Regions from separate parts of the Brevibacillus sp. FSL K6-6036 genome, predicted to be linked through region 1. Evidence: riboswitches for the same ligand, from Rfam matches in the RefSeq annotation. Region 1 holds a riboswitch; each other region holds the start of a gene.
What was found. A riboswitch is a leader RNA that binds a small molecule or an ion and turns the genes downstream of it on or off. The one in region 1 is predicted to bind glycine.
Positions count from the first base shown of each region.

Region 2: it holds a riboswitch for glycine, as region 1 does, so the genes downstream of both, NST37_RS08120 (sodium:alanine symporter family protein) here and gcvT (glycine cleavage system aminomethyltransferase GcvT) in region 1, are expected to answer to the same signal.
Region 3: it holds a riboswitch for glycine, as region 1 does, so the genes downstream of both, glyA (serine hydroxymethyltransferase) here and gcvT (glycine cleavage system aminomethyltransferase GcvT) in region 1, are expected to answer to the same signal.

Region 1 is NZ_CP150173.1:2,117,373-2,122,413, reverse strand. It holds gene gcvPA (aminomethyl-transferring glycine dehydrogenase subunit GcvPA) at 1-583, opposite strand, end outside; gene gcvT (glycine cleavage system aminomethyltransferase GcvT) at 626-1,729, opposite strand; glycine riboswitch at 1,921-2,014, opposite strand; gene NST37_RS10585 (SNF2-related protein) at 2,237-3,940, shown strand; gene NST37_RS10580 (YqhG family protein) at 3,980-5,041, shown strand, end outside.
Region 2 is NZ_CP150173.1:1,622,007-1,627,047, forward strand. It holds gene NST37_RS08115 (helix-turn-helix domain-containing protein) at 1-84, opposite strand, end outside; gene NST37_RS08120 (sodium:alanine symporter family protein) at 282-1,637, opposite strand; glycine riboswitch at 1,928-2,037, opposite strand; gene NST37_RS08125 (electron transfer flavoprotein subunit beta/FixA family protein) at 2,366-3,196, shown strand; gene NST37_RS08130 (electron transfer flavoprotein subunit alpha/FixB family protein) at 3,193-4,224, shown strand; gene NST37_RS08135 (FAD-dependent oxidoreductase) at 4,208-5,041, shown strand, end outside.
Region 3 is NZ_CP150173.1:3,552,791-3,557,831, forward strand. It holds gene glyA (serine hydroxymethyltransferase) at 132-1,373, opposite strand; glycine riboswitch at 1,534-1,639, opposite strand; gene yjcZ (sporulation protein YjcZ) at 1,837-1,935, shown strand; gene NST37_RS17965 (sporulation protein) at 2,136-2,912, opposite strand; gene NST37_RS17970 (hypothetical protein) at 3,037-3,516, opposite strand; gene NST37_RS17975 (YtrH family sporulation protein) at 3,513-3,824, opposite strand; gene NST37_RS17980 (hypothetical protein) at 3,985-4,215, opposite strand; gene NST37_RS17985 (MFS transporter) at 4,527-5,041, shown strand, end outside.

The sequences.
Region 1 (5,041 bases):
TGTCGGTTCCATTGTCCTTCAGGTCTGCTTCCACGACCTCTACGCCTTGGCCGTACGCGTATGTTTTCAGCACGCTCCGCGCTTCCGGATGGACGGAACGGGAAACCACGACCTTGCTCTTGTTCGTGTGGCCTGCCGCCATCATTGCTGCCTCTGCCAAAGAAGTAGCGCCGTCGTACATCGAGGAGTTGGCCACTTCCATGCCCGTCATTTCGCATACCATCGTCTGAAACTCAAAAATAGCCTGCAGCTCCCCTTGGCTGATTTCCGGCTGATACGGGGTGTATGCGGTAAAAAATTCGCCCCGCAGCAGCATGTGGTTGACGACACTCGGGATATGATGCTGGTACACACCCGCTCCCAGGAAGTTTGCATGCGTACTGAAGTTGGCGTTTTTATTAGCAAGACCGGAAAAATATTTGACCAGCTCCGGTTCGGACAGAGCCTCGGGAATTTGCAGGGAACCTTTGAAACGAACTTCTTCCGGAATATCCGCGAACAGCTCTTCCACCCGGGAAATGCCCAGGGTGTCCAACATCTCGCGTTTATCCTGATCGGTTTGAGGCAGGTAACGGTATTTCACGAACGTTGTCCTCCTTGTTTATCGGATCTTGGATTGGTTGGTTTACTTTTTGGGACGTTTGTAGAACGGTGTGGCTGCCACGACAGCCTTCAGCCGCTTGCCGCGAATTTCTACTTCCAGTTCGGTGCCTACAGCTGCATACTCGGATTTGATCAGCGCGAGTCCCACATTCTTTTTCAACGTCGGAGACTGAGTGCCCGTCGTAACCTCGCCGATCTGCTCTTCCCCGACAAAAACAGGGTAATGCGTACGCGGGATGCCGCGGTCGATCATTTCAATCCCAACGAGCTTGCGGGGAGCGCCGTTTTCCTTTTGCGCCTTGAGGGCTTCCTGTCCGATGAACGGCACTTCTTTGTCTACCTTTACTGCAAAGCCGATACCCGCTTCGATCGGCGAGATGTCTTTGCCGAGCTCTTGACCGTAGAGCGGCAGCTTCGCTTCAAAACGAAGCGTGTCCCTGGCGCCGAGGCCGCATGGTACCAGCCCTTCCGGCTTGCCGACCTCGAGGAGGCGGTCCCATAGCTGAATCGCTTTGTCGCTGTCCAGGTAGATCTCAAATCCGTCTTCTCCGGTATAGCCGGTGCGCGAAACGAGAGTCGCAATGCCGTCGATCACGACATTCCGCTTGAAACGGAAAACACCGATTTCCGTCAGGTTCGTGTCGGTCAGCTTTTGCAGGATCGATTCGGCAAGCGGCCCCTGGATCGCCAGCTGTGCTGTTTGCGGTGAGATATTCTCGATCTGTACACCCTCGCTCAGATGCTCCTGCATCCATGCGTAGTCCTTGTCGATATTTCCCGCGTTAATCACCAAGAGGTAGTGATCGTCGGCGTATTTGTAGACAAGAAGGTCGTCCACCGTGCCCCCGTCCGGATAGCAGAACACGCTGTATTGCGCTTGCCCTGCTTCCAGCTTGGAAAGATCGTTGGTTGTAAGGCGTTGCAGGTAGAGATAGGCTCCCTCCCCTTTTACCTCAACCTCTCCCATATGAGAGACGTCAAACAAGCCTGCTTTCGTCCGCACTGCTTCATGCTCCTGCGTGATACTGGAAAATTGCACGGGCAAATCCCATCCGCCGAAATCAATCGTTTTGGCCCCGTATTTTTCATAGACAGGGAACAGCGGCGTGCGTTTCAGTGTCGTCATTTCGGGCACCTCCTGTTTTTTTCATGCAAAAAAGGACAGAACAAGAGAAATGAATACGCCAAATAAGGCGCCCATTTCTCCTCCTCTGTCCTTGGTACCTGAGAGTTGCCTCGCTTGATGCGAGCCGTTCCTTTGGCATCGCTTGCAAGTTTCCCCTTTGGTGGCTCCCGAAGAAGCTCTCTCCAGAGATGCGTCCAGTAGAGGTACTTTTGCCTGAGAGATTCACCATACCCGGCTTGCTCCTTCGGCGCTGCCTTACAAGCAGTCTCTCCCTGCTACTTTCATTCGCGGTGGATACTGGGTGATACATAAATGTTCCAAATACATTCCATACTAGTTGAATGAACTCCTTCTTTATCCTACCACGTGAGCGCATTCTTGAAAATATGCAAATTGCGAATTAACTTGGAAAATCACTAACAAATTTTTTGATCAAAAAGAATAACGTTCACCTTTGATTTACGATATAGCATTTTCATGACAAAACCCCAAAGCGGAGGTAGTCATATGCCGAACGTTCCCGTTTCCTTCGATGCCGATTGGATGGATTTGCTAAATGAACGAATGAAGCAGGACGGCCCCTGGGACAAATGGGAGCTGTTCCAGCTTACTTTGGAAGCCGAAGAGGCGATGGCTATCCGCGAGTTTGACCAGCTTCAGTGCTTGCAATACCTGCCTACGCTCCAACCGTTTCCCCATCAGCTGCAGACGGCGGAGCGCGTTTTGAACGAAATGCGCGGCAGGGCCATTCTCGCTGACGAGGTGGGCCTGGGCAAAACAATCGAAGCCGGGCTGATCATGAAAGAGTACATGATCCGCGGGCTGGCGAAAAAAATACTTATCCTCGTGCCGGCATCGCTCGTAATCCAGTGGACGAAAGAATTGAATCAAAAATTCGGCATACCCGCTGTCGCCCAAAAGAAGGAGTATATGTGGCGGCAATACGACGTCGTGGTTGCCTCGATCGATACAGCCAAACGCGATCCCCACCGCCGTCACGTCCTGGACATCGATTACGACATGCTGATCATTGACGAAGCCCATAAGCTGAAAAACAAAAAAACGCGCAACTACCAGTTCGTCAAGGAGATTCGCAAAAAATACTGCCTGCTGCTGACCGCTACTCCGATCCAGAACGAGATGGATGAGCTCTACAATCTGATCAACCTCTTAAAGCCCGGCCATCTCGGACACACGTCCAGCTTCTCCACAACCTATGTGGAAGGCAAGCGGCAGGCAAAAAACAATGAGCAGCTCAAGACCGAACTGGACAAAGTGATGATCCGGAACAGACGCAGCGACGGAGGCGTGCATTTCACCAGCAGACGCGTCCAGTCCATTCCGATCGAGCTTTCCCCCGAGGAAGCCGCGTTGTATCAGGGCGTAACGCGCTTCGTCAAAGAACAGTATCACACCGGATCGGGCGGCTATAACTCGCTTGCGTTGATCACGCTGCAGCGCGAGGTTTGCTCCAGCCGGGAAGCCGCCTTTCTCACGCTCTACAACATGCATCAACGGGCAGCAGAAGACTCCCCTGTCCGCGCGGAAATCATGGAGCTCGTCGAGATGATCAAGAAAATCGAGTCACATTCCAAAGCTGCCAAGGCAGTCGAGCTCATTCAGCAAATCAACGACAAGGTCATCATCTTTACCGAGTACCGGGCCACGCAAAACTACTTGCAAAAATACTTGCACGATCACGGCATCACCTCTGTTCCGTTTCGCGGAGGATTCAAACGGAGCAAAAAGGACTGGATGACCGAGCTGTTTCAAAATCGCGCACAGGTATTGATCGCCACGGAAGCCGGCGGCGAGGGGATCAACCTGCAGTTCTGCAATCAGGTCATCAATTATGACATGCCCTGGAATCCGATGCGGGTCGAGCAGCGGATCGGCCGGGTCCATCGCTTGGGCCAGCAGCGGGACGTACACATCTACAATTTGTCTACAGTAGGCACCATCGAAGAGCATATCCTCCAGCTCCTCTATGAAAAAATCGACCTGTTTGAAATGGTGATCGGCGAGCTCGATGACATCGTCGAACGGCTGAACCTCAAGCAATCCCTGGAGGAAAATCTGATCAGCATCATCATGGACTCTTCGTCGGAGAAAGAGATGGCTCTCAAGCTGGACAACATGGGCCAAGCCATCCGTGCCATGCGGTTGGCCAGGAAAACCAAGGAGCCGCTGCCGGAAACAGCCGAACAGTAAGCTCATCTTGCAACCTGCAGTCTCGGGAGGGATAGAACGATGAACCAGCAGCGAGTCCGCAAGTATGTGGAGCAGTACTTGTCCGCCTTTTCTTCACACATCATGGAGACACATCCAGATTTTCTGACTGTCAAACTGCCGGTCGAGGTAGACAAGGATATCGGAAACCGCCCTTTCTACTGGAGCTGGGTCGAAAAGATGAACCTGCCCTACCAGCCGCTGGTGCTGACTTTTTGCTTCGATCCAGACCGCATGCCGGACGACAGGCGGGCGGAGCATTTGCATTTGGGCGCAGCTCGTCTGCAGCAGATTTTTCAGTCGACGCGCAAACACGGCAGCTTTGTCTGCATGTACGAAACGCTGCCGCAAACCCGCGCTCAAGCCTCTTCCCGCCAATCGGTGCCGCTGGTCCCCTGGCTTGGGGTGAATTGGAAGGTCTCATTTATTTGCGACAAAAAGCGTGATTTCATCCTGCATTTCGGGGTGAATTTACACCAGCCGCACATCGTACGGGACTTTTATCCGTTTCTGCTGCAGCGTCAACTTGCCCCCTCCATCCCGGATTATCACTATACGCTTGACCGCCGCATTACGATCAGCCAGGCGTTTGCGATGATGGAAGCAGAGATCCGCCGCATTCTGGCTCAGGAAGACCAGACATGGGCGGCAGCAGCGAGACAGCGACTGGAAGAAGAACTGCAAATCCTGGAGGCGTATTACCGGGAGCTGGAGGAGAGGCAGCGCCGAACGGCTGATGATGGGAATGAGGCTGCCAACGAAGCTGATAAGGGCGGGGACGAGCTGCAAGACGGGCACTCCGGGAAATCAACAGGTTCAACAAGCAGCGCAGCAGACAATGTTGAGAGTGCTGCAGCCGAGCCAAATGGCTCCCTGAACCTTCTCCTGGAACAGGAAACCGAACGCCAAACGACTGCGATTCAAGCGGTCAGCCCGTCATTGGAGGAGCATCGCTCGGCAGGCGGAAGAATTCTCGACTTTTTGCGGGCCAACAGCTTTCAAGAGACGCCCCGCGAGAAGATCGACCAGACCGAATGGGTGGCCAGTACACCCGAGGAGGAAAAGCGGCGTCGCATGGAAGAG
Region 2 (5,041 bases), 500 kb from region 1:
TGTGGCATCCATGGGAGACTCGCTTGCCGCGAGCGTCTCATATACTTTGCTTTCGTAATGGGAAAATCCGAATGTTTCCAACATGACAATGCCCTCCAACCGGTTTGATCCGTGCATAGAAGATATGCCTTCTATTATACACACTTTTTTCCGCAAGTCCGGTAATGTCACGAGGAGGGGGGAGCATCCGCTCCGCAAGTGCGCTCGTCCCGCAAAACGAATCCCGCAGAAATAGGAAAACCCCCTCATTATGAGGGGAAAATTTTGGGGTGCGAGCATATTTACTGTGACAGCTTCGACTCCAGAGGCCCATTCAAAAAGCGCTTCGTCTCGGCAACGACCACACCGGAGAGTCCGATCAGGCCGATCAGGTTGGGCACTGCCATCAAGCCGTTCATGATGTCGGAGAGCGTCCAGACCAGATCGAGCTTCATCGTTGCTCCGACAGCGACCATGACTACCCAGACGAATCGGTAGTATTTGGCAGAGCCTTTGCCGAACAAATATTCAAAGCATTTCTCGCCGTAATACGCCCACCCGAGGATGGTGGAGTAGGCAAACAGGATGATGGCAACGGCCAGCACGTAGCTGCCGGCTTGACCGAAGACGCTTTGGAAGGCGTAGGTAGTCGCTTCCACGCCAGACATACCGGTGGACCAGGCTCCCGTAGTGACCAAAGCAAGCCCTGTGATCGTACAGACGAGAATCGTATCGATAAACGTTCCTGTCATGGAAACGAGCGCCTGCTTGGCCGGTTCGTCTGTTTTTGCCGCCGCGGCTGCGATCGGTGCGCTGCCCAGACCGGCCTCGTTGGAGAAGACACCCCTGGCAACCCCTTTTTGGATCGCCATGGCTACGGTCGCTCCCAAAAAGCCGCCTGCAGCCGAAGTGCCGTTAAACGCTCCGTGTACAATGTCTGCCAATGCCTGCGGTACTTGCCCCGCATGAAAGAGCACGACAATGATTCCGGCAACGATATAGAAAAGGGCCATAAACGGCACCATGACGCCGGTGACCTGTCCGATCTTTTTTACGCCGCCGAGGATGACAAAGGCGGTAAAGGCAGCCAGCACAATCCCCGTTGCGACCGGAGGGATCGAGAAGTTCAACTGTACCGCTTCAGCGACGGAATGGGACTGGACCATGTTTCCGATCCCGAAGGAAGCCATTGTTCCAAACAGGGCGAACAAAACAGCGAGCCATTTTTGCTTCAACCCTTTCTCCAAATAGTACATCGGTCCGCCGGAAAAAGTGCCGTCAGCCTGCCGGATGCGGTACTTGACAGCGAGAATCGCTTCGGCGTATTTCGTCGCCATCCCGAACAGAGCTGTGATCCACATCCAGAACAGAGCACCCGGTCCGCCGACCGCGACAGCCGTGGCCACCCCGGCGATATTTCCCATCCCGATCGTTGCCGCAAGCGCGGTCATCAGCGCCTGAAAGTGGTTGATGTCCCCAGCCGCTGTTTGCTCCTGCTGCTTCCCAAAAGCGAGGCGCAGCGCATACCACAGCTTTCTGAACTGCAGCCCTCGAAGGCGGATCGTCAGCATTACCCCAGTGCCGACGAGCAGTATCAGCGTAGGCAGTCCCCACACAAATCCATTCACCATTTCCAACCATTGCATAAGCATGTCCATCTCGGTTTCCCCCTTGCTGTTTTTGAAGAGAAAAAGAAAAAACATTTCACCCGAAAATGAAATGTTCTCTGGAGACGGTCGCAGGACGTACAAAATTACGTAAATAAGAATACAAAAAACCGGCGGCAAACCGCATTTGTTGATGGGCGCAGAAAAGTTTAGCAACATGTAAAATGTTCAACCTTCTGCAACACATAAAAAACTTCGTCATACGAAGAACGAATATCTTCGAGAGAACTGACAGCAAAGCTTTTTATCGACAAATTACTAACCGTTTTTGTATAAGTCCAAGCGTCCACTCTGTCCTTTTACCTGAGAGATTATTCGCCGCGGCGAATTTGCTCCTTCGGTGCCCAATCCTCTTTTTGAAAAAAGAGGGAGTCTCTCCAGAGGCTCGTCCCCATGCAGTTTTACTAGTTTCCTAGACCTGAGAGTTTCGGGAAGGTTCCCTTGCCCCGTCGGTAGACATCTGTCTTCTCCTGAATGGTTCATCCGAACGATATGTGATTTATAAATCAATTATAAGGAGCGAAGCGAGCTTGTCAATGGATTGAAAAAAATTGATCGATCCCCCGCTTCTGGCAGTTCTTGGTCTATTCGACAGCGCTGAGCAATACGTTATATCAATGATGAACATGCCGCCCGAAGCGTCGTGTCAAAAAGAGACAACCTGTGCAAGAGCTGCCATCGAAACGATGCCCCGCCGGGCTGCAAGGGGGGAGTTTTTCATGCTGCATATCGTCGCCTGTATCAAACAGGTGCCGGACACGAAGATCATCAAGATGAACCCGAAGACAAATACGATGGACCGTTCCAGCGCGCCTGCCATTTTGAATCCGTACGATGCGCATGCCGTGGAGGAAGCTGTCCGCTTGAAAAAAAGGTACGGGGGAACAGTTTCCGTCCTGACCATGGGGCCTCCGCCCGCTGTCAAAGCGATCCGGAAATGCATCGAGATCGGTGCGGATGAGGGGTACATGATTACCGACCGGGCCTTTGCCGGGGCAGATACGCTGGCCACCAGCTATGCGCTGACGAAAGCCCTCGAAAAAATCGCCAAGGAAAAGCCGATCGACCTGATCATCTGCGGAAAGATGACGATCGACGGGGATACTGGCCAGGTAGGACCGGGCATTGCCAGACGGCTCGACATCCCGCCTTTGACCAGCGTGAAAAAGGTGGTCGAGGTAAACAAGCAGCAAGGCTATGCCATCGTCCACCGCAAGCTGGAGGACGGCTATGAAGTGATTCAGTCCGCTTTGCCCTGCCTGTTTTCGGTGGAAAAGGAAATCAACGAGGTACCCTATTCGCCGCTGCCCAACATGCTTCGCGCCGCACGCTACCAGCCCGTAATCTGGGCGGTCAGCGATCTGGAGGACGTCGACAGGACGCTGCTGGGTCTCAAAGGCTCCCCGACGATTGTGGCCAAGGTCTGGCCTCCGGAAAAGCCAAAAGGCGGCGAAATGCTGGAGGGATCGGCACAGCAGCAGGTTGAGCGATTGATGGAAATTTTGCAGCAGAAACAAGAGCTCTTTGCAGGGAAGGAGGCACGGGCATGAATCTGGACGAGTACAAAGGCGTGTGGGTATTCCTCGAACACCAGGACGGGAAAATCGTGCCTGTCTCCCTGGAGCTTTTGGGAGCGGGGCGAAAGCTGGCAGACAAGCGGGGAGTACCCCTGGCCGGCATACTGATTGGAGAGGGAGTTCGGCAGTTGGCCGCGACCGCGTTTCACTACGGTGCCGATACGGTCTATCTCTACGATGATCCCGTTTTCCGGGATTACCGGACCGAATCGTACATGCGTGCAGTCATTGCTTGCGTAGAAAAGCACAAGCCGGAAACGATCCTGTACGGTGCGACCTCGACGGGCAAGGACCTCGCCAGCGCGGTTGCCACCGATCTGGAGACAGGGCTGACTGCGGATACGACGATGCTCGATGTGGATGAGGCGACAGGGCTTTTGGAAGCGAGCCGGCCCGCATTCGGCGGCAACATCATGGCCACGATTCTCTGCAAAAAGCACCGGCCGCAAATGGCCACGGTGCGGCCGAAGGTCATGAAAGCGCTCCCGATCGACACCAGCCGCAAAGGAGAGCTCATCGAGGAATCCATCCCGTTGCGGGAGGAAGACATTCGGACCAAGGTGCTGAAGATCGTCCGGGAAACGCAGACAAAAATCCGCCTGGACGAGGCTGACATTATCGTCGCAGGGGGCAAGGGGCTCGGCAGCAAGGAAGGCTTTCAGCTCATCCATCGCCTGGCCGAGGCGATCGGAGGCACTGTAGGGGCGAGCCGGGATGCCGTCGAGGCGGGATGGATCGATCACGCCCACCAGGTAGGCCAAACCGGGGTGACAGTCACGCCCAAGCTGTATGTTGCCATTGGCATTTCCGGAGCGATCCAGCATCTGGTCGGCATGCAGAACTCCGGCCTGATCATTGCCATCAACAAAGACCCGCAGGCACCCATTTTCCAATCCTGTCATTACGGCATTGCCGGGGATGCATTCGAGATCGTTCCGATGCTGATCGACGCGTTCCAGGTGACGGCTGGCAAGGAGGTACAGTATGGCGGAAAAATTTGATGTCATTGTCGTGGGAGCGGGGCCGGCCGGTACGTCCTGCGCGTATACGCTGGCAAAGGCGGGTGTCAACGTCCTGCTCCTCGAGCGGGGCGAGTATCCGGGCTCCAAAAACGTGATGGGCGGCGTCTTGTACCGCAAAATGATGGAGGATATTATCCCCGGCTTCTACAAGGAAGCGCCAGTCGAACGGCCGATCGTGGAGCAGCGGTTCATGCTGCTCGATGAAAAATCCGCCGTCACCTTTAGCTACAAGGGCCTGGAGTGGGGAGAGGAGCCGTACAACAACTTCACCGTCCTTCGGGCGAAGTTTGACCAGTGGTTTGCAGAAAAGGCGGTTCAGCAGGGAGCCCTGCTCGTCAATGAAACGGTTGTGACTGAGTGTCTGGTTGAAAACGGGAAGGTCATCGGGGTGAGGACAGACCGCCCGGACGGCGATCTGTTTGCCGATGTGGTCGTGCTGGCTGACGGGGTAAACTCCCTTTTGGCCAAATCGCTCGGCTTTCACAAGGAGTTTCGCCCGGACGAGGTGGCGCTGGCGGTCATGGAAGTGCTCAAGCTCGACCGGAAAATCATCGAAGACCGCTTCAGCCTGGAGCAGGACCAGGGCTGCACGTTTGAAATCTTCGGCGACGCGACCAAAGGAATTCTCGGAACAGCCTGGCTCTACACCAACAAGGACAGCCTCAATATCGGCGTCGGCGCGATGCTGTCCGGCCTGATCAAGAACAAGATCAAGCCGCATCAGCTACTGGATTACGTCAAGAAGCACCCGATCATCCGGCCGTACATTCAGGGAACGGAGCAGCAGGAATACCTG
Region 3 (5,041 bases), 1.4 Mb from region 1:
CCTGTCCGTTCCACCATTCCCGCAGGAGCCGCTTCCTACTCTTCTGAAACAAACGACATGTACTGTTCTGCAGAAAGCAATTCGCTTACTTCCGCCGGGTTGCTCAATTTGTAAATCATCGCCAGCCTCCGTCAGCGCAAAACTGAAGCGCGACTGTAGAGCGGATAGGCAGCACATAACTGACTGATCGTATCTCGAACGGACGGATCTCCTTTTCCTTTCAGAACAGCAGCAATCGATCGTCCGATGGTCTTCATTTCCGCTTCTTTCATGCCCCTTGTGGTGGCAGCGGCAGTGCCGATGCGAATCCCGCTGGTGACAAACGGGCTTTCCGGATCAAACGGAATCGTGTTTTTGTTGACGGTGATGCCCGCTTCTTCCAACAGCCGCTCCGCTTCCTTTCCTGTCAGTCCGAAGACGCGAACGTCGAGAAGCAGCAGGTGATTGTCCGTGCCCCCCGAAACCAGTCTCGCTCCTTCTTCGAGCAAGGTCTCGGCGAGAGCCTTTGCGTTTTTCACCACTTGCTCAGCGTATCTCTTGAACTCGGGCTGCAGCGCTTCTTTAAAAGAGACTGCCTTTGCCGCTATGATATGCATCAGCGGCCCGCCCTGAATACCTGGGAATATCGCTTTGTTTACGCCCTTTGCGATCTCCTCGTCATTCGTTAACACAATGCCGCCGCGCGGTCCTCTCAGCGTCTTATGCGTGGTACTTGTCACGACGTCAGCATGGGGAACGGGCGAAGGATGCACGCCCGCCGCCACCAAGCCGGCGATATGAGCCATGTCTACCATCAGCTTTGCTCCTGCCTGCTCGGCGATCTCGCGAAAGCGGGCGAAATCAAGCGTCCGCGAATAGGCGCTGCCGCCTGCGATGATGATCTTCGGCTTTTCCCGGCGGGCAATCGCTTCCACTTCGTCATAATCGATCAGGTGATCCTCTTCGCGGACCCCGTATGCCACGACATTAAACCACTTTCCCGAGAGGCTGACCGGACTTCCATGCGTCAGATGGCCACCGTGCGACAGATTCATTCCCATGAAGGTATCTCCCGGCTGCAGCAGCGAAAAGAACACGGCCGTGTTCGCCTGTGCGCCGGAGTGAGGCTGGACATTGGCATAGGCTGCTCCAAACAGCTTTGATACCCGCTCGATCGCCAAGCGTTCGACTACATCCACGTGCTCGCAGCCGCCGTAATACCGCTTTCCGGGATAGCCTTCCGCATACTTGTTGGTCAGAACCGATCCCATGGCGTCCAAAACGTCCTGACTCACAAAGTTTTCCGATGCGATCAACTCCAGCGTCCCGAGCTGGCGCTGGCGTTCCGCTTCGATCGCTTCAAAAATTTCCTTGTCGTGATCCTGCAAGCTCATCGATATTCCTCCCTTGGCTCCCATCTTTCCCGAACGCAAAAAAGGACAAGGGAAAGATAGATAGCACGTAATCTACCTCTCCTCTGTCCTTTTACCTGAGAGTTTAACTCCTGACACGGGAGTCTTCCCCTTGGGTGGCTGTTCGCTCTCTCCAGAGGTGCGTCCAATTGTGGTACCTTGTACCTGAGAGATTCTTTCCCAAGGATTTTTGGGACTTGCTCCTTCGGTGCCGGGCGCTTCGGTCCGGTCTCTCCCACAATCGTCATCCGCTCTATGCAATTACTTCGAATCATACGTCAAGGGATTCAACATTGTCAATAATATTTCGAATAGAATATCAATTGTTCTTGAGAATGATCCAGTCTGCGGCCTGTCGCCCAAAATGGGTAGTCGCCCTAACACCGAAAGGCCCGCCCGTAAATACGATAGCAGGGAACCCATTCAAACAAAGGAGGATGCTTGCATGAGTAGTCTGTTCAAGAGCGGCGGGTTTAACGGTATCGGTCTTATTCTGGTGCTGTTTATTCTGCTCTCGATTGTCGGATGTTCGGAAGATTGTTAGCAAAGATTGCAAACCGTTCGCTTCTTCATGGATGATTGATTGGGCAGACCGTGGGCGAGCTCCCATATCGTTATAAAAACGCGGGAATTGAACTGCACCTCCAAATGTTAGCTGTGCCTAACAAATGGGGTGCCGTTCACACTCCCGCGTGTTTTTGTCAAATGCGTATTGGTTTTTTCAGAGCGTGGCTTGGCCTTTTGCTAGTGAATATTCCGACGGATGATTTCTTCGATCCCTTCGGCAATCGCCGAGACCGGTCGATGCAAATCAGCCTGGGTCAGCCGGAAACGGGCGTAGCGTTCGTCCAGATTGAAGGCTTCCTGAAAGGCTCCCAGAAAACCGCGAGCTCGTTTGTCCATTTCCAGAAGAACCTCCAGTTCTCCCTCCTTCAAATAAAAGACGGCCTCCAGCTCCTCCAGTCGGCTGCGGTAGGGGCCTGTCGGACGGAACTCAAACTCCTGCACAAATGGGTAAGAGCGCCCGAGATGACGATTGTATTCGCAATCCACTTTGAATAATTGAAAGCCGAGAGACTGAATCGCGTCCAGCACTTTTTCCATCAGCGGATGCGGCCGAACCTCGATGAAGTCTGAATCTCCCGGATCGATGGCATTTTTAATGTCCAGTCCGGTACGCAGGTACACAGGCTGCCGTCCCATCGTAAGCGGAGTCTCGTACGGAAGCTGGAAGGAAAACGGAATGACCTTCTTTTCCTTCGGGTTCAGCACGAACCGTTCAGAAAGACGGTACTTGCCGAGCGTGCATTCTTCCTTTACCTTGCGATCATTTGCCTCGCGCTCATAATGCGTGACGACGTACATATAAATTTCGTCCACATCCTGTGCAACATCGCCACCTGTGATGTGGACCTCACCTCTTACCCATTCTCCCGGGATCAACGAATCGTTCTCCAGGCGGGCATCTACTTGGGCAGCCCCGATACCTACGCTTGCCAACAGCTTTTTAAACATTGACATGGACTCATTCTCCCCTTACCAACGCATCGATTGCCTTGCTTTTTCATGCAGTGAGAAGCTTCTGTACCTTTTATACGGCGGGTCGCAATAAAAGTTTCGCTGCCGAAAATAGATTTCCCGATCTTCATATATCCTCGCGTTTTACTTCAGCAGTCACGAACAAGTGGAGAATCCGGCTGATCGCCACCGTTTTGACGCGCACCTCGACCATCGTTCCTTCGATGATGTACTCTCTTCTCCGCAGCATTTCATGGAGCATCTCCTGGACTTCTGCCACCTGCTCGACTTTTTTTCCTTTCAGGGAAGCCAAGTCTTTTTCCAACTGCCTTGTCATTTGCAGTTGAATCGTTTCATGCAGCTTTGAATCCAGGACGGTGACCCGAATCTCATCGATGACCACCTCTTGTTTTCTCCGGGCCACTTTTTCCGACTGCTTCAAGCTCTGATTTTCCTCCATCAGCTTTTCGTTCAGCAGTTCCAGACTGCGCTTGACAAGCATCATCTGCTCCATTTCCCTGCCGTAAATAAACAGCATTCCCGACCCGCCGAGAATGGCGCCTATGAGCAGGAGAGCTACGTAACGCTTCCACAACATAACCTTCATGAACGCACCTGGACCAGCCATTGAATCGAAATCGTCCCCATATGTGCCCCGAGGAAGGCGACAACGATCATGACAAGCTGTTTGAACACAGGCGAAAAATTGCCCGCGAGGATTTTTTCGATCTGCAAAAAGGAGTCAAACGTTCCGCCCAAGGCACCTACAAGGCCCCATATTTTCAATTGGTCAGCCAAATCATGAATGGACCAGAGCGGCGGCTTTTCATTTAAAAAAGCGCCCAATCCACCGCACAGGGAACCGCCGACCACAATGCCGTACGCCACAAAAAAGGTTAAAATGACCTGCCCCATCTCCATCCCTCCGGCTTGACAGCGTTAGTCTATCCCTACGCCGGAGGCTGGACAAATATGAAAGGCTATATGTCCCTAGCTATATGGCTCCCAGCCAAACGGCTCTCACACACGCAAAAACGGCATGCCGCCAGCGACACGCCGTTTTTGTATGCAGCCCTCAGCCTCTTCTCCCTCGTCCCCTCATTCGCCGAAGTCTCTTTTGAATTTGCGCGGAGTTCATCATCATCAGATCCATGAACAGATTGACCATATTGGGATTGTGCAGAACCTGCTGGAATACTTCCGGATTTTCCCGAAACCACTGTTCATTAGCCTTAACCCAGGATCGAAACCCGTCATTTCTTTTGTAATAGCGGTTTAACCGGCGAATCGGACGGTATGCACTCACCTTTAATCGATCCCTTCGTCGAAGAAAATGGAGAGGAGAAAGATGATCACCAGAATCCAAATCACTACTTCAAACCCTTCGTGATTTGCAAAAAAGCCTCTCACGTTTGTCCCTCCTTGTTGACGCAACCTTGCACCATGTATGCCCACAGTTTTTTTACAGTATAGGTATATGTCGAGAGGCACCCGTTGGATTGGACGAAAGCCTGTTATCCCTTCAATTCCGCTCTCGCCTATTTTCGGGTGCATAGACTGGCTACGGGAACATGCATACTAGGGGAAGATTGCCGAAACGAAAGAGGAGGCGGCTCTATGACCGTTGCGGCAGGAAAGCTATGGCGGAACAAAATATTTGCACTGCTGCTCGTCCTGGTTTTTTTCATGCACCTGGCCTCCTTTCTGATCGTGCCGATCTTTCCCATTTTCCTAAAAAAAGCCCGTGCCCTCTCTCTCGGACAGGTCGGCATCATTCTCGGTGTCGGCAGTATCGCGTATCAGGCGGGCAGCCTTTTGGGAGGTCCTCTGTCCGACCGTCTCGGCCGGCGCTCGATCATGCTGGCGGGAGCACTGCTCCAGGCTGTTGCGATGCTCGGCTACCACTACAGCGACAGCTACGCCGCCTTGCTGTTTTTCTCAGGTGTGAACGGACTGGGAGTTGGATTTCTGGCACCGACAATCAAAGCATTGCTCGCTGACACCGTAGACAACACCCAGCGGACCGCAGCTTTTTCCTGGAGAGGGATTTTCGCTCACCTCGGCATTATCATCGCGGGCCTGACGATCACCTGGATGACCACCAAGGATCTGTATCCGTTTGTCTTGGCCTC